One region of the Thermophagus sp. OGC60D27 genome, then DNA from elsewhere that is predicted to be linked to it. Evidence: riboswitches for the same ligand, from Rfam matches in the RefSeq annotation. Region 1 holds a riboswitch; each other region holds the start of a gene.
The links. A riboswitch is a leader RNA that binds a small molecule or an ion and turns the genes downstream of it on or off. The one in region 1 is predicted to bind cobalamin.
Positions count from the first base shown of each region.

Region 2: it holds a riboswitch for cobalamin, as region 1 does, so the genes downstream of both, ACT29H_RS15940 (cobyric acid synthase) here and ACT29H_RS07810 (TonB-dependent receptor) in region 1, are expected to answer to the same signal.
Region 3: it holds a riboswitch for cobalamin, as region 1 does, so the genes downstream of both, ACT29H_RS08615 (ABC transporter substrate-binding protein) here and ACT29H_RS07810 (TonB-dependent receptor) in region 1, are expected to answer to the same signal.

Region 1 covers NZ_JBQTGH010000005.1:145,868-152,211, forward strand. Annotated here, with positions in the region: gene ACT29H_RS07800 (LacI family DNA-binding transcriptional regulator) at 1-412, shown strand, start outside; gene ACT29H_RS07805 (YncE family protein) at 557-1,684, opposite strand; gene ACT29H_RS07810 (TonB-dependent receptor) at 1,699-3,606, opposite strand; cobalamin riboswitch at 3,707-3,937, opposite strand; gene ACT29H_RS07815 (carbon starvation CstA family protein) at 4,241-5,680, opposite strand; gene ACT29H_RS07820 (TonB-dependent siderophore receptor) at 6,310-6,344, shown strand, end outside.
Region 2 covers NZ_JBQTGH010000019.1:27,233-33,576, reverse strand. Annotated here, with positions in the region: gene cobT (nicotinate-nucleotide--dimethylbenzimidazole phosphoribosyltransferase) at 1-656, opposite strand, end outside; gene cbiB (adenosylcobinamide-phosphate synthase CbiB) at 777-1,721, opposite strand; gene ACT29H_RS15945 (threonine-phosphate decarboxylase) at 1,712-2,722, opposite strand; gene ACT29H_RS15940 (cobyric acid synthase) at 2,722-4,191, opposite strand; cobalamin riboswitch at 4,546-4,795, opposite strand; gene galB (beta-galactosidase GalB) at 5,633-6,344, opposite strand, start outside.
Region 3 covers NZ_JBQTGH010000006.1:56,991-63,334, forward strand. Annotated here, with positions in the region: gene ACT29H_RS08605 (DUF6132 family protein) at 1-144, opposite strand, end outside; gene ACT29H_RS08610 (hypothetical protein) at 222-1,430, shown strand; cobalamin riboswitch at 1,595-1,803, shown strand; gene ACT29H_RS08615 (ABC transporter substrate-binding protein) at 1,832-2,998, shown strand; gene ACT29H_RS08620 (iron chelate uptake ABC transporter family permease subunit) at 3,094-4,164, shown strand; gene ACT29H_RS08625 (ABC transporter ATP-binding protein) at 4,185-5,216, shown strand; gene htpG (molecular chaperone HtpG) at 5,318-6,344, shown strand, end outside.

The sequences.
Region 1 (6,344 bases):
AGCCATTGGATTGGTGGCTCAACATGGCGACAACCCATCCACCAATGAAATGATTAAAACCTACAAAGAAAATTATTGTGATCGATTCGAGATCCCCGAGAATATTGCTCATATACCCCAAAATGACTGGTCGCCCCAAACGATACTAAAGGCTTGTCTCGAACTGGTAGAAAAGGAGGTCAACGGAATCGTATTCGAAAGTGGTGCAATGGCTCTACGCGCGTTGTCTCAAAAAGAAGCAAGACAGCTCTCAGAAAAAAATATACTTTTTGCAAGCCACATAGCGAAGACTGAATTTCAGACTTCTAATGACGATATAATACTGGCATTCCCGGATAATATTGAAGAAATGGCGAACGAAGTAGTAGAAGTGCTGTTCGGAAAATTACTCCCCTCAACACACTGCAAATAATCAAAAAAAAAAAAAAATAGCCCCCGGGCATTTAGCTTCAGTGAATCAGGATTTTTGGGAAGGGTAATATGCTTAAAAATGTTTTATGGCAAAACAAATCAAACAAGCTCACAAACTATTTCAAAGCCCGGGGGATTAATTCTTTTAGTCGTTTACAAAAATGAAGTTACAGGGTCCTATTCCTATATTTTCTGAATAGGTATCTACAATTTCCCCGTTGACATCATAAACGTCCACACTTCCGGCGTCCGTATAGCTAGGAGCAATACCCACATAAAGATTTCCGGTGGCAGGATCCACACTCATGCCATTAACGGCTACATCGGCAAATTTGGTGGTGGGTAATTCAGTAGCCTCCACAGCGACCTCCCAAATTCCCGAAAAACCATAACCACCACCAAAGTAGATGCTCTCACCATCAGCAGCCATTGCCATTCGGGTAGGTTTACCATAGACCGATTCATCAGCCTCGAAGGTTTCTTCTACCTGATAAGAGCCGGCATCTATTCGATGAAGAGCACCGGGCGTAGAACTAATTAGCGCCCAGGTTTCCCAATCATATTCATTATATCCTGCAGAGAGAACCCACGCATCGCCATTGACATCTTCTACCACATCCTGAGGACAGTCGTGAACCTTTATCGTTTCTTTTACTGAATAATCGGAAAAATCGATAACCGAAACAATATCATTGGCACCATAACCACCACAGTTAGCTACCCATAGCTCATCATTGATAACGGCCATTCCTTCCGGGCCGGCACTCACATCTATCGTGTTGATTACCGCCAACTGCTGCGGATCAATTACGACGATCTGTCCATCATTACCCCACTGGGAGACATAAACCAACCCATCATACACCACGGCATACCTCGGATTATCTATGCCATTCTCAATCTCATAGACATATTCAAAATTCGTATTATCAACAACCATCAGACTGTTAGAAGCATTCAACACCAAAAAAGAGAGGTTCCCGACCGAAACCATATCTTGTAATACATCTCCCAAAACAGCAGTATTATTTCGTTCCGTAAACAAGTCGCCCATTATGGTATCTTCTCCAATAAAAGAGACCGACGCATTGGCCGCCCCATACTGTCCTTGGTTCAACACAAAGACACCATTGGTAAAGTCGCCTTTATCAATAACATCGCTGTTGTTATCGTCATCTTCGCACGATGCCAGCATCACCACCAGCGATAGACCAAAAATTTTCAATATGTTCTGTATCGAACGCTTCCTGCTAAAAAATTCCAATCGTTTCATTCTTATCAACTTTTTTAAATAGTTAAACTCAGTGTAATTCTATAGTTTCGCGGCGGCATGGCATACCAAGCCACCACCTGGTAAGCGGTATCCGTAATATTATTAACCTTAAAGGAGAGGTCGGCACCAACATTCAAAAGCTTTAATTTATATCCGACCATGCCATTCAACAGCGTATAGGCTTCCAAGGTGTTTTTATAATCGTAATACCTTTGGCCGGTGTAGGCACCAGAAAGCGTGACATAAAACGGTCGGCGAGCCAAGCTCAACACCGTGTTCACTTTATGCTTCGGGGTATAGATCATTTGTTGATCATTGTATTCATCATCGGTCGTTAACGTTGAGCTCACATAGGTATAAAACACACGGGCGGCCAAGGTGTTAACACCGGCTTGTGCGGTAAGCCGCAACCCGGCCTCCACACCGAGCGTTTCGCCGATTTGCTTGTTCCGTGGCATCCATTTTCCGCCATCCTCCGGAAGCCATACAATAATATCATTGGTTCGTGAAGCAAACAGAGCGGTGGTCACCTCTGTTTTCACCGTTTCGCTCATCGAAAAGGAGAAATCGATGCCCATATCACCCGACCATCCGGCTTCTGCCTTCAAATCGAGATTGCCCATGGAGTAGCCATCCTCTTTCCAGTAAAGATCATTCAGGTTGGGGATTCGGTAATTTTTGGAGACCGTGCCCTTAATGGTTGCCCAATTCATGATCGGATGCTCCAGTCCCAACGAGAATACCACCGGTTGTTCATTCCCGTTGGTTAACTCTTCGCGCACACTCAATACCGCGGCACCTCGTCCATTGGCCCAGCCATAACGCCCCGACGCAAAAGCCGACAGGCGGTGACGCGTCACATCGCCGATATATCCGTCTGACCATGCCAGTTCGTTGGTGTAATTCACCCCGGCATTGATGGAATGAAGCACCCCGACCCGATACTTATATTCGGCCTCACTGATCCACGAACGGGAATTATTGTCGGCCTGAGGGTCCACATAGTCGGGATTGGAGTAGAGAACCTTGTTGCGAATCAATCCCTGTTTGAGTTGAAACGTTCCTCTTGGTCCGTAATATTTATAGTTGGCCGAGACCAGAAGATTCTTATCCTTCTGATTGGTATCGTCGGGCTGGCGGCTGGTCATCAGGGTTTGCAAATCCTTGTTGTAGTCCTGAAACCACAGCCCGGTTGTCATCACCGATCGATCGGAAATGCGCCATTGATTTTCCTGTAAAACGCCAAATTGTTCGACACCGGCATTGGTCTGAGTTTCTTTGGGATGACCGATACGAGAGGTATTGATGAAGGAAAAATCATTATCGGCCTGCTGTCCAAAGACCGCCAGCCGGCCGGCAAATCCGGAATTCCCCATCTTCACATCGGCAGCGGCGGAGCCAAATCCAAAACTGCCGGTGGAAGCGGAAACATTCAAGCCATTCTCCATCCCCAGAAGATCCTTGCCCGACAAATGGATGACCCCCGAAACAGCACCGCTGCCAAACAGAGTTCCGGAACCTCCCCGCTGCACTTCCACATGATTAAAAAAGCGCACCGGCATAACCGAAAGGTTTACGCCTCCATTCATAGGGCTTTGAATATTCAATCCGTTCCACAAAACGGCCGTATGATTGGTTCGCCCTCCACGCATGCTGAGGGATGTGAGGCCGCCGGCACCATACGTTTTTATATTAATGCCCGATGCGGCAGACAATAGAGATGAGAGCGATTCCTCTTGATGAAGATTCACCAACGAAGAATCGGGCGACGTCACGGAAGCCCCCACCGCAAATTCCCTTAGGCGGGTAGAGGTTACACGCACCTCTTTTAATCGAACGGGTTCCTCCTGAAAAAGATCCTGTGCGCTGATCCACACCGGGAATATCAGTACAATGCAAATCCCAAGATACTTCAACAACATAGTTACAAATGATTAAACAGATTTAATCATTCGCAACATCCGGTACAGTGAAAATAGAACGGAAAAAACTGTTCATATCTTCGCTTTTCCACCCGAAAGCTACGAATTTTAACTTCTGGCAGGTCTTCTGGCTTGCTCCGGTTTGAATGGCCTTCCCGAGAGGGGTGATTCACCATTTTTGCGAATCGTTCTTCTCAGTGGCAGGGGGTTTTATTCAAACCTTTTAAAGAGCTTACAGCTGCGGGGACAGCTCCGGATTTTAACCGGATTCCCTTTTAATCATCCTCTTGGAAGTAAAAACTAAGAGTGATGAACCAGTTTTACGTGGACAAATGTAGTATTTTTTTTGTTGCTTGTGAAAAAAACTTTTTATGCCTTTCGAACCAAAAAGTCGATGCGCATCTTTTTTTTTTTGATGCGCATCAATTGATCAAATCATGCGCATGAATTTTTTTTTGATGCGCATCGTTTTCCTGGTCGAATGCGCATCTTTTTTTAATTTCATGCGCATCCGTTTCCCGGTCGATGCGCATTCCTTTATCATTGAATAGGCATCCGTTTCCTGCTCATCAGCCAAGAAATTTCAACATACTAATAATCAGCAACAAACCACCAAATATTATCTTAAGAGATATCATCCTCTATGCTTGCGGGCACTTCGCAAAAACCAGATAAAAGAAGCCAACCCCAAGAGAATTCCCAGAGGAAGACCGGTGGAAGGATCCACAAAGAATCCTCCGTTTTTCAGTGGCGCCACAATAAGATAGGTAACACATACAACGGTCATAAAAACCGCCGGCAGCGACAGCATCCAGTGAGGTTTCCCCACTTTGACCAGATACATGGCACCGGCCCAGAGCACCACCACTGCCAGCACCTGGTTGGAAAGGCCCAGATATTTCCAGATGGTGGCAAATTCCAGCTGCGACAACACAAAACCAACAGCAAACAATGGGATACTTACCCATAAACGTTTTTGTATGGACGATTGATCCAATTTAAAAACATCGGCAATGGTGAGGCGTGCACTCCGAAACGCCGTATCGCCCGTGGTGATGGGACAAGCAATCACCCCGATGATGGCAAAAATGGCACCCACGGTTCCCAACCAGCTGCGACTGATCTCATTGACCACCCACGCAGGGTTGTGTCCTTCCATCTGCATCGTTGTGTTTAAACCGTCGGGGCCACCAAAAAAGTTCATGGCCGCAGTGGCCCAGATGATGGCTACAATCCCTTCGGCAATCATGGCGCCGTAAAAAACATGCCGGCCGTAGCTCTCTTTTTTGATGCATCGCGCCATCATAGGCGCCTGGGTAGAATGAAAGCCACTAAGCGCACCACACGAAATCACAATAAACATCATGGGGAAAAGGATGTTCTCCGTAGGATGGTGGTGCCAGTTTTTCAGATTGGTAAAAGAGATTTCTTTCATTGCCAGCTCCCCGGCAAAACCATAATAAATCATTGCCCCGGCAATGCCGATGGCCATGATTAACAGTGCCGCCCCAAAAAGAGGATAGATCTGACCGATGATCTTATTGATGGGCAATAAAGTGGCTATGAGATAGTAAGCAAAGATGACATACAGCCATAATTTTAAGCCTCCGTTGGTAAGGGTCGTCAACAGTTCGGCCGGTCCGGACACAAAGGCCACCCCAACAAAGATCAACAGCAGCAATGAAAAGAGTCGCATGAAATTTTGAAATCCCGGACCCAGATATTTTCCCACAATCTCGGGAATACTGGCCCCCTCATTGCGCACCGACAACATCCCCGAAAAATAATCATGGACGGCCCCCATAAATATGCAGCCAAACACAATCCACACATAAGCCATTGGGCCATACATGGCGCCAAGAATGGCCCCGAAGATGGGGCCCAGCCCGGCAATATTCAGAAACTCGATGGTAAACACCTTCCAGGTGGGCATGGGAACGTAATCGACCCCATTGTTGATCTTAAGGGCGGGCGTTTCATGTTGATCGGAAGCACCAAAAAAATGTTCTACAAATTTGCCGTACAGAAAATATCCGGCTATTAATCCTACAATAGACAGTATAAATGTGATCATATCAAAGAATAGTAATTGCTGAATTTCCATGAGGGAAAACCAAACGATCCCCCCTGAAGCTGTTAAATTTTGAAAAACGAAATTAAAAAAAATACGCGCCCGTTGTGTCTCATTCCGGAATTATTATGCCTCAGGGGGTAAATTTCCAATCCCCAAAGGCCAAATCGGAAAGGACTCCATCCCCAATAATGGGGAATGATCTCCGGCAGGCAAAGGCGCTGGTGCCTGAGTTATGAATAATCCATCTGCAAGCGCATACCGAAGAATTGACATCAAAGTTCCAGAACGTTTGGTATCAATGACTTTGAAGACATATCATGCCGCGAGAAATTCCTTCAATGCTTTTATCTCCGGCCCCGAAGAGGTAAAAAGTTCAACCAGGGTGCCTGTGTTCTGGATGTAAATGACTTACCCTTCCACCCCCGAAGAGGCGAAATAGCTCTTACGATACCACCGCACCCGGCTGTGCAATTTAGAACGATTCTAAAAATAACAACTATTGGGGATTGATTGGCTTTCGGTGTCCCTCTACTTTTGTGATCACCAAATGAGATCGTAGCCAGCTATGGGTCGTCAAATCTTTCATCAAACTAACTATTCGAAGAATCAAACATTAAAAACAAACAGATATGAGAATCCTACTATTTGTATCGTTTTTCTTACA
Region 2 (6,344 bases), on a different contig from region 1:
TGACGTATCACCTGCGCTTTTTTACGTACCCCACTCTCATCCAGTCCACACCCCGGACCGGCACACGCTTCAACGGGGATACCGGCATAGACCGACAACAGAGCCGTGGCCGGTGTGGAATTACCGATGCCCATCTCACCAAAGCCCACCACGTTACTACCTTTCTCTGCCAGCGAAGCTACGACGTCCCGCCCGTTTTGGATGGCACGGTCACACTCGTTCAGCGTCATGGCGGGCTCCTTCAGAAAGTTGCGCGTTCCTTTCCGGATTTTCTTATCAATCAATTGCGGGTGGGGTTCAAAGTCAAAGTTAACACCGGCATCCACCACATACAGCTCAAAACCGTATAGCCGACAGAACAGTCCGATGCCCCCACCACCATTCAAAAAGTTTTTCACCTGTTGCCAGGTTACTTCTGCGGGTGCAGGGCTTACCCCTTCGGCGGTAATGTCGTGGTCGGCGGCCACCGTCAGCATGACCGGCGCCTTCAGCTGTGGCGTGGTGGTTTGCTGAATGAGTCCCACCTGCATTGCCAGCGTTTCCAAAAAACCCAGTGACCCTACGGGTTTGGTCTTCTGATTGAGGTTATACTGCAGTAGTTTTCTCAGCTCCGCATTTTCTGCGGGTTCAATGTTCAGGTTTTGTAATGCGTTCATTCGTATAAAGTTCACTTATATAGTTAATTTAAAATTTATTCCACCCACCGTCTGACCCGTCCTGATTTTTGTTTACAGAGCCTCAAAGCCCGGTGTTGAATCAATAATTTTACGGCCTCCTCACACTCTTAGTATTTCCGAAATGATGATGCCTGAAATGACCAGAGCAAGCATGACCACCTCCACAGCTCGGTTAATGCTTATGGTTTTCTTCAAATCACTTTTTTCCGGTTCACGCGGATTGGTGCCAATAATGGGCTTATGCATCTGCCGGCCGAAATAGGTATGGTCACCGCCAAACTGCACATTCAGGATTCCTGCCAGGGCCGCCTCCGGGTAACCGGCATTTGGGCTGCTATGAGCCTTCCCATACCGTAAGATAAACCGGCATGACCGCATGCTCCACCCACATAATGCCATTAACCAAGCGGTAATTCGTGCCGGAATGAAATTGGCAACATCGTCGAGCCGCGCGGCACCTTTTCCAAACTGTTCATATTTCTCGTTTCGGTATCCTATCATGGAATCCAGGGTATTCACCATCTTATAAGCCATCATTCCCGGCATACCTGCTATTGCCAGCCAAAACAACGGGGCCACGACCCCGTCGCTAAGATTCTCGGCCATTGTTTCCAACGTTGCAGTCTTGATTTCCCGCTCCGAAAGGGCAGCGGTATCCCTCCCTACGATGCGGCTCAGTTGTTTCCTTCCCGCTTCGATTCCCGATTCCAGCTTTTCAAAAACAGCTTTTCCTTCTTTTATCAACGTGGTACCAGCCAATCCGTAAAAAATGAACACCGTTTCAACCAGACCGCCGGCCATTGGCGACAAAGAAAAAAACAACTCCCACCCACCCCGGAAAAACAAATATACCACCATAACCGCCAATAGTGCCACCCCCCTACCTTTGAGCATACGATGTGTCCCGCTGTTCAGCCGATGGTCACACCAACCAATGATTTTCCCAAACCACACCACAGGATGCGGCAACCATGGCGGGTCACCAAGCAATCGGTCCAGCAAATAAGCTATTATTATCGCTCCTATATGAATCTTCAGCCCCATCGTTCCAATGCCCTGATTAAATAATTATTTTCCTCTTCCGACCGTACCGACACACGAAAAAAACGGTCGCCCAACCCCCTGAAGTTGGAAGCATCACGGATAAGGATACCATGTTCTTCTGCCAGTCTATTTTTCAGGATGGATGCCTCCACCGGCCCTTCCACCAGAAAAAAGGTGGTGGAAGACCAATGCACCCGAAAGCCTTTCAGCCGGTGAATACTGTTTTGTACTCTTTGCGATTCCTGCAATAGGGTCTTTATATTGAATCCGTCATCGGCATTTTGGGTCAGACAAAATTTTCCGGCCTCAATGGCCAGGGCATTGAGGCGCCAGGGCATCACCCTTTGCTTTAAAGCTTCAATAATATTTTTATTGGCCATCAGAAATCCCAGTCTGAGGCCGGGAATGGCAAAACGCTTGGTCATGGATTTTATGACCATCAGATTCGATGCTTTGGGCAAACAAGAAACTAAAGAACAGACCTCATCGGTAAAATCGACATAGGCCTCATCGACCACAAACAGGGTATTGGGATACGCTTCTATCTTTTGGGAAAGAATGCCTGTATCATAAATGGCTCCATCGGGATTGTTAGGGTTACAGAACCAAACCAGGTCGGCGGCAGAATAATCAACTTGCGAAAACGCAGAATGGTGATAATATTCAACGGAATGGTTAAACCGGACACAGGCCCCTTCATACTCTGAAAAAGAGGGATAAAAAATCCATGACTTTTTTGCCGCAAAGAGCTCTGCAATAAGGTATATGGCTTCCACCGCCCCGTTGGTGGCCAGCACATTTTCAGATGATAAAGCCATGCTTTGGGCTATCATCTCCACCCAATCCTCAGCCATAGGGGATGGATAGTGCTCAATTTTTTCCATACATCCTTTTAGATGCTCCTTCAACGCGGGTGAAGCGCCCCGGGGATTGACATTCGAACTGAAATTGTATCGAATGTCGGGATATCTGTAAATATCATCGCCGTGACCTGTCAGCATTACTCCATAATCTTATAAAGGGTATCCATATCAACATACTTTCTCAGATGGTCGGCCAGTAAATCATACTGCTGCTGCTTAAAGGCATCGTAATTTTGAGCAGCTGTTTTACCGGCCACGAAGGGGGACAATAAATCTTCAATCACCACGGGATTATCAAGAATACCATGCATATAGGTTCCCCAGATGCGTTGGTTCAGGCAGCACCCCTCCGCGCCACCCTTTTCCAATCGATTGAGGGGTTGGGCATCATCGTCCAGACGGGTACGACCCATATGAATTTCATACCCGTGGCATAATTCATCAAAATACTTAAACTTAAAGACAGTACGAACGGTGGCTTTTTCGGGACCAATGGTCGTTTCAACGGGCAACAGATTCAATCCGGGCAATTGTTCCAGCGCACTTTCGATATGATGCGGGTCACGGATAGTCCGCCCCATCATTTGATAACCGCCACATATGCCCACGATGCTCTTTCCTTCTCTGGCCTGCCGAACAATCTCGTCGGCAACGCCGTTGCTTCGCAACTCATTAAGGTCGGCAATGGTACTTTTAGAGCCGGGCAATATTATGAGGTCCGCCTTCCGAATCTCTTCAACATTATTGGTATAAAAGAGGTTAACCTTTTCTTCCTGCTCCAAACGGTTAAAGTCGGTAAAATTGGAAAGTCGGCGCAGTAAAATCACGGCTACATTAATTTTGTCTTCCACTGCCGCAAAGGCTTTACGCGCCAATGAGACGGAATCCTCTTCTTCAATTCGTATATGCCGAAAGGCAGGTACCACACCCAATACAGGGACACCGGTCAATTCTTCAATGATTTTTTTGCCTTCGTCGAAAAGGGAAATATCACCTCTAAACTTATTGATAATAATTCCTTTGATGCACTTTCGTTCTTCCGGCGATAATAATTTAATGGACCCGTAAACGCTGGCAAAAACGCCGCCCCGTTCGATATCTGCCACCAAAATGGTAGCGGCATTAACGGCAGTAGCCATGCGCATATTTACGATGTCATTATTTTTAAGGTTGAGTTCGGCAATGCTGCCGGCGCCCTCAATAACAACAGGATTATATTGACTTTGCAGCCGCTTAAACGCCTTCATAACCTCCTCAAACAACCAACCTTTTATCTCCCCTCTGAAATAGCTGCCGGCAGAATAGTTTCCCAGCACTTTCCCGTTGACGATGACTTGCGACTGCTTGTCGGAACCGGGTTTCAACAACACCGGATTCATGTCGGTGTGACATTCCAGCCGGCATGCTTCGGCCTGTACGGCCTGTGCTCGACCCATCTCGCCACCGTCGGCCGTCACATAGCTGTTGAGCGACATATTCTGCGCCTTAAAAGGCACGGGACGATATCCATCCTGCAAAAAGATGCGACAAAAACCGGTGGCCAGAACACTCTTCCCCACATCGGAACCCGTTCCCACAATCATCAGCGGATGTTTTAATGCTTGCATCAGTATTAATTTTATTTCAGTTATTGGTGGAATGAAACCCACATGACCTAAAGTTTAAACATGTTCTTATTTTAGGAAGCCTTCTTGCCATGCTCGTCTCTTTGAATTTATTTAGTTGAATTGCAAATCCACACCAACGAAGGCTGATGGAACTGAAAATTAGTCATTATCAATTAGAGTAACCACCACTGATGCCTAATGACTGTTGACTAACCACTAAAAATCCGACGGTGGATAAAAATAATTTTAGTTGAAATTATTCCACCTTGCATCCATAATGATTAGGAAAAACATGCCGAACACGCGCGCGAATGTTCTGAACATATACTTCTAACCCGGAAGCAAAATGTTACTTTTAACAAACTAATTCTGGCAGGTTTTCTGGCTCGCTCCGGTTTGAATGGCCTTCCCGTCCTACTTTGAAGCCTTATGGATTCAAAGTTCTCCTTCCCTGAATTCAAAGAAGGTATTGACAGTGGCAAGAAGTAATATTCAAACCTTTTAAAGAGCTTACAGCTGCGGGTACAGCTCCGGATTTTCACCGGATTCCCTTTTACAGACCATGAAGAAATCATGACCTGTCACCAAAATCTCAGGCAAAGATATTGGATTTTTGATAACTATAAAAACATAATATTTGTTTAGGATGAATCTAAAGGCGAGTGAAGAGTGTGAGCATGGCGGGTGAGATTGGTGATTATAAGTTCCGGCTTCTGGCCTCTTCGAATAACAGAAACTTTCATGCAGCGATGTAATGACCTCCAGAACGATTTGAAACCTTCATGCAGCGATGCAATGACCTCCAGAACGATTTGAAACCTTCATGCAGCGATGTAATGCCCTCCAGAATGATTTGAAACCTTCATGCAGCGATGCAATGGCTTCCAGAGTGATTGGAAACCTTCATGCAGCGATGCAATGACCTCCAGAACGATTTGAAACCTTCATGCAGCGATGCAATGCCCTCCAGAACAATTTGAAACCTTCATGCAGCGATGCAATGCCCTCCAGAACGATTTGAAACCTTCATGCAGCGATGTAATGGCTTCCAGAACGATTTGAAACCTTCATGCAGCGATGCAATGCCCTCCAGAACGATTTGAAACCTTCATGCAGCGATGCAATGGCTTCCAGAGTGATTTGAAACCTTCATGCAGCGATGCAATGGCTTCCAGAGTGATTTGAAACCTTCATGCAGCGATGTAATGGCTTCCAGAGTGATTGGAAACCTTCATGCAGCGATGTAATGGCTTCCAGAGAAGAATATTCACGGAACTGTGTCTTTAGAAAAAAAACAATTAATATAACGCCATGGAAAAATCACAGCGGAGTGATCATTAAACGGTGACTCACCTTACAAAACATAAAAACCCCAGAGCCGGAATAGATATATCATTTTCTCAACTCTGAGGAGATTCCCGGTAAGCAAACCTAATTCCGATTACTGCAATTCTATTCTTGCAACCGCTTCGGGCAATCCTTCGGAAACGGCCTTCACCATAACACTTCCCTTTTTACTGCCGGCACGTACAATGGCCAGACATTTCCCGTGAAACGCTTTTCGTTGATGACTCTGAAATGAGGTGAGGCTGGTCTGACTGCCATTATCGGTAGCGACGATGGAGGCCTCTCCATCCAAACTAAATTTGATCAAATTCTCGGCATCGGGCACGGGAACACCTTCTTTATCGGTGACGATGGCCGTGACGAAGGCCAGATCTTCTCCATTGGCATGGATTATTTCTCTGTCGCATGTCAAATGAATGCGAGCGGGCTGCCCGGCCGTATGAATGATTTTTTCTGCCACCCTTTGTCCGTTTTTTCGAGACACAGCTCTGAGGGTTCCGGGTTCGAAGGACACTCGCCACATGACGTGGAACTGTTCATCCGATTTACTTTTACTCCCCAACGATTTGTCATTCAGGAATAATTCCACCTCATCGGCATAATTGTAGTAAGCCCATACATCCACCGTTTGCCCTTCTTCCCAGTTCCAGTGAGGGAAAAGATGCAGTACGGTATCTTTCGACCATTCGCTTTGATAAAAATAGTAGGCGTCTTTGGGGAAACCGGCCAAATCGACCACCCCGAAATAGGAACTGCGCGAGGGCCACTGGTAAGGGGTAGGCTCTCCCAGATAATCGAAGCCGGTC
Region 3 (6,344 bases), on a different contig from region 1:
ACAACTGCCGGAGGTGCAACCGATAAAATGATAGTATGCATATCCTAAAGTGCCACCTACTACTATTCCAATAGCTATTCTTAGTAAGCGAGACATTTTTTTGTTTTCTTTGTTGTCGGATTTTATGTGTTTGTTGGTTTGCATGCTATTATTCGTTTTTTTTGAAAAATAAATGTTGTGCAAAAATATTTAAAAATATAGATAATTAAAAATATTGGTTTATGCCTAATCGTTTATTTTTTCTTTTTTTCCTTGTGGTGTTCTTTTCTATTTCAGGGACTGCCCAGAAATATGAAACACTCTTCCAGCAATGGGAGAACTATCTCCAGGGCGATGATAATGAAAAGAATTTTCGGGAAGTGTCGTTACTCAATCAGATTGAACGATTTGTGGTAAACGTAAGTGAGGCTCCGGATTCAACAAAATTTTTACGGGGGTGGGAGGTCATGTCTGACCAAGATGAAAAATTCAATGCTTTTGTCACCATTGTTTCATTTGAAAGCGGCAAACAGAAATTGCTTTATTGTTTGAAGTCAGTAAAAGAAAAGACGGCCTTTACATTTACCAAAGAGCTGCCATTTACAATAGAAGAGAAATGGACACTTGACTTTGAAATGTTACCCTTGAATGAAGATACAATAGTTGGTTTTAACGTTATGACTAATCGGAGAGAGATTCTGAAAATTCCGGATGTAGAGACCGCTATGGGTTTTGCCAGCTTAATGAGAATGAAAGGCGAAGAATCCATCTTCAGTGTTTCGGAAAAGTTGCAGCAACGCCTTTCTATGGTATTGTCGCAACCCCAAATGTTTTTAGATGATTTCGCCGGCTTTTCAGGATTGTCCACTCTTTTGTTGCCAAAGGAAGGGGTGAAAATAGTGACTTGGAACATAGAAAAACTTGAAGGAGGCCATCACTTTTTTGGGCTTTTGGCCGTAAAAGATGAAGCTAAGAATATTCAGGTGTATCAATTGAATGATAAGTATACGGAAATTAATCGAGCCCAGTTTTCAACGTTGCGTTATCCTGACTGGTTCGGTGCCGTTTATTACCAAATTATTCCGGTACGAATAAAAAAACAGACTTTTTTTACGCTTTTGGGATATAATGGCAATGACGCCTTTTCAAAAATCAGAATTGTTGATGTATTCTATATTGCCCGCCAGGGGATACCTGTTTTTGGTGCCCCAATTTTTAATGTTGGGGGACGCGTAAAAAAAAGGTTGATTTTTGAGTATAGTAATGATGCCAATATGATGCTAAGATATGATGGCCGGGAAAAGAAGATTGTATTGGATCATTTATCACCGATGGATCCTGTTTATGAAGGAGATCGGAGTTATTATGTGCCTGATCTGTCTTATGATGCATTGGAATATAAAAACGATCAATGGCGATATCTGGATAATATTGAACTTAGAAACCGATAAATATAAACAATGCTGGAATGGTTGAGACATAGGATTTTGTGAGGGGGATAGATTGAATCCTTTGTTTTTAATTGCCATGAAACTTTATAATTTCTTTTATTACCTTTTGTTAATAGAAAAGTAAGTTAGGGATTGGATATTGTAGTTGTTGTATATTATTTTAATTTTGCAAAAGTGTAACAGGTGCTATTAAGCCTCGAGGGAATCCGGTGGTCTGTTGGCAGAGAGTCCGGAGCTGTACCCGCAGCTGTAATCCCATATTATTGTTGTAACAACAGAAGCCACTGGAATGATCTATTCATTATGGATGATTTTCTCCGGGAAGGCGTTACATCAGGGAAAGCCAGAAGACCTGCCTGTACACTGCCCCTTAACCAATAAAGCTTTCGGGAGATAAAGTGATGGTATTAAAAAAATTGTTGTCCGGTCTGTTGACTGTCGTATTGTTTTCTTCTTGCCACGTTGCAACCCAAAAAGATTCTGTTATAGATCTTTTTGCTAATCTTAAACCTGATTCGGTTTTTCGTCCGAGCTATGCCAAAGGATTTTCTATAACTTATTACGATAGTCTGAAATTAATTCACATAGCTGATCCTTGGGATCAAACAGCCGAGGGAGATTATATTCTTGTAGGGTCCGGGGAGTGTCCCCAACAGTTCCAAAATCACTTGTTGCCGTATGTAACCTATCCTGTTACAAATTGGTCCGCCTTTTCATCTACGCAAATCGAATTTGCTGCAAAAATTGGCGTTCTTGAATCGCTTGGTAGCGTTGCCGAGCCTCAGTATATCTCAAATTTCTATGTACAGGCAAACCTGAACGAAGGGAGAATAAAAAATGTGGGAATGGCCGGTTCACCTGATATTGAAGTTCTTTTGGCTTCGTCTCCACAGTTTGTGTTTGTTTCTCCTTTTAAAGATAACAGATATGGTCCTATTGAGGAGGCAGGTCTGTTATTAATTTATGATTGTAGTTATCTTGAAGTTTCTCCTTTGGGAAGAGCTGAATGGCTTGTTTTTTTTAGTGCTTTTTACGATAAAGAAGAAGTCGCAATTTCTCAATTTAAAGAGATTGAGAACCGTTATCAGGCCATCGCCAGAAGAGCCAAATCCGTTGTTCCCCGGCCCACTGTTTTTACCGGTTATCTTTTTAATGATGTTTGGTATATGCCGGCGGGCGAAAGTTATGTGGCTAAATTGTTTGAAGATGCTGGGGCTGCATATCGCTATCGTAATCGGCCGGGGGCAGGTTCTTTAGCTTTGGATTTTGAAACGGTTTTTAATGATTTTTACTCAAGTGATGTATGGGTTTTGACGGTCAATCATCAAGGAGATTTTACCACTTCTGATTTGCTTCAAATGGATGGACGATATTCCGGGTTTGAATCTTTCAAAAAAGGGAAAGTATTAATCAGTAATTCCCGCTACTCGGGGTTTTATGAAAAAGGCATAGTTGAACCGCATGTAATTTTAAATGATTTGGCCTATTATCTGCATCCGGATCTTTTTCAGGAATATGAACCGGTATATTTTCATTGGTTGAAAAATGATAATCAGGGAGGAAAATAATCCAATAAATTGAAAATTTGCCTTTGAGCCATTAACAAATAGCATTTAAGTGGAAAAAATATGCCTCCTCGCAAAAAAATAATTGAGTTAAATAGATGGAAGAAATAATAGGTTTCCATTTGGTTAAAAGACCAAAGATAGTTTTGTGGCTTATTTGCCTTTTTGTTCTTTCGCTTTCATTGTTTTTGCTAAATCTTGTTTTTGGTTCTATACACATTCCAATAGAGGCAATTCTGAAAATACTAAGTGGCAAACCCTATGAAAATGAAAGCTGGTATTTTATTGTTTTAAAAAGTCGGTTGCCTCAAACGTTGACAGCCATGCTGGCGGGTGCAGGCTTGGCCGTTGGAGGTCTGCAAATGCAGACATTATTTAGAAATCCACTGGCAGGTCCATCGATATTGGGAATTAGCTCGGGCGCTGGTTTGGGGGTCGCAATAGTATTGATGTTGGCAGGGAAAGTGGGAGGCATCGCCATAAGTCATATGGGCTGGGCGGGCCATCTTTCCGTTGCTGTAGCGGCATTTGGTGGCGCCATACTGGTATTAATGCTGGTGTTGTTTTTATCTCGTCATTTGAAAGATAATGCAGTGTTGCTCATAGTCGGGATTATGGTTGGGTATGCGGCCTCTGCCTTGGTGGGGATATTAAAGTTTTATAGTATGAAGGAGGATGTTCATGCCTATGTTATTTGGGGACTTGGTAGTTTTTCTACTGTCACATGGTCGCAAATGCAAATTTTGTTTCCGGTTGTTCTTTTAGGTTTAATGGGATCCTACTTCCTGGTAAAGCCCTTAAATGTTATGTTGTTGGGAGAACAGTATGCTGGAAATCTTGGCGTTAATATTCGTGTTTCAAGGTTTTTAATCATATTATTGACAGGATTGCTTACAGCTTCTATAACCGCCTTTTGCGGTCCCATTGCCTTTCTGGGGCTGGCAGTGCCCCATTTGACCAAAGGGCTGTTCCGTACATCCGATCATAAAGTGCTGCTTCCGGCGGTTATTCTATTGGGTGTTTCTGTGGCTTTATTTTCTAATTTAATTGCTCGTATGCCTGGGTTTGAAGGTTCGTTACCCATTAATGCCGTGACCAGTATGATCGGTGCTCCGGTGGTGATTTCAGTAATTCTTCGGAGGAGGAATATCAGAACGCCCGGTGTGTGAAATTCACAAAAAGGTTTATCATGTCCAATACATTACAACCATTAATAAAGACCCATAATCTAGCCATCGGCTATAAGAGTAAGGGGCAGGACGTGCGTTCCTTGCATTCCGATATCAATGTGAAGCTCAATGCCGGTGAATTTGTGTGTTTACTTGGTCCTAATGGGGCAGGAAAATCCACTTTGCTTCAGACAATGTGCGGATTTATCCCCGAACTGGATGGTGTTGTTTTTATCAATAATCGTCCTATTTCTTCTGTCTCAGGAAAAGAGTTGTCCTTAATGGTGAGTGTGGTGTTGACCGAAAGGATAGAGGTTTCTAATATGACGGTATTCGATTTGGTTTCTTTGGGGCGAAGTCCTTATACAGGTTTTTTTGGTCGTATGAGAAAGAGGGATGTTAAAAAAGTGAAAGAGGCTATTTCCGCTGTAGGATTGAACGGTTTTGAGTCGAGGCTTCTGGTTCAAATGAGCGATGGCGAGCGACAAAAGGCCATGATTGCAAAAGCTTTGGTGCAAGAGACTCCTTTGATTGTGCTGGATGAGCCTACTGCTTTTTTGGATTTGCCCAGTCGCATTGAGCTGATGCATCTTTTACGACAACTTTCCCACACTCGTAACAAGGGCATTCTTCTTTCTACCCATGACTTGGATCTCGCACTTCAAATGGCGGACAAGGTTTGGCTTTTGGCTGAAGGGAAAAAGATGGAAAGCGGAACACCTGAAGATCTCGTTCTTACCAATGAATTCAGACGTTTTTTTGAGCGTGAAGGAATATTGTTTGATAATAATACAGGGCAGTTTACAATTGATGAAAAAAAATTAAAAACAATTCGTCTTGTCGGGAAGGGAATTGAATATAAGTGGGTGAGTCGTGCATTGGCCCGAAAAGGTTTTGCTTCTTCTGATGAACCGGTATCGGGTATGGAAGTGGAAATTCGCTCGGATGGTCATCCTGAGTATTTGCTCACCGGCCCTTCGGGAAAAACCCATAGATTGAGGACCATTGAAGATTTGCTTGATCAGATTGATACTGAAAATAGTTCTTTATGATCAAGAGAGCTCTGCCTATATGTCAGTATCCTTTCTTTGGCATAGCCTTTGTTTTTAGAGTGCCGACATTTTAGTTGAATCCATTTAAATCGTATAGAGTTATGCAAAAAGGGAAAATTGGTGTTAGTACCGACAACATCTTTCCAATAATTAAAAAATATCTGTATTCTGATCACGAGATCTTTTTGCGTGAACTGGTTTCCAATGCAGTAGATGCCACGCAAAAGCTTAATACGCTTGCACGTATTGGAGATTTTAAGGGTGAAACGGGAGACGTGACCGTCCGAGTTTCTGTTGACGATAAGAAGAAAACTATTACTATTTCGGACAGGGGTGTTGGGATGACCGCTGAAGAGATTGATAAATACATCAATCAGGTTGCGTTTTCAGGGGCCAACGATTTCCTTGAGAAATATAAAAATGATGCCAATGCCATTATCGGACATTTTGGAATGGGATTTTATTCGGCATTCATGGTATCCAAAAAAGTAGAAATACACACTTTGTCATACCGTGATGGTGCAAAAGCCGTTAAATGGGAATGTGACGGAAGTCCTGAATATTCTATCGAAGAAATCGATAAAAAAGACAGGGGAACCGATATTATTTTGTTCATTGATGATGAGAACCAACATTTTGCTGCTAAGGGAGAAATCGAACGGTTACTGAAAAAGTACTGTCGCTTTTTGCCCGTACCCATTGCCTTCGGTAAAAAAACTAAATGGGAAGACGGTAAAGAAGTTGAAACCGATGAAGAAAATATCATTAATGATACTCATCCTTTGTGGACACAAAAGCCTTCCAATCTGAAGGAGGAAGATTATAAAAAGTTTTATCGTGATCTTTATCCGATGGCGGAAGAGCCTTTGTTTAATATTCATCTGAATGTCGATTATCCCTTTAATCTGACCGGGATTCTTTATTTCCCTAAGATTAGAAATAACATAGAAATTCAAAAGAATAAAATTCAACTCTATTGCAATCAGGTGTATGTGACCGATTCGGTGGAAGGCATTGTGCCGGAATTCCTGACGCTTTTGCACGGAGTTATCGACTCCCCAGATATTCCTCTAAATGTTTCCAGATCATATCTTCAGAGTGATTCAAATGTTAAGAAGATCTCAGGTC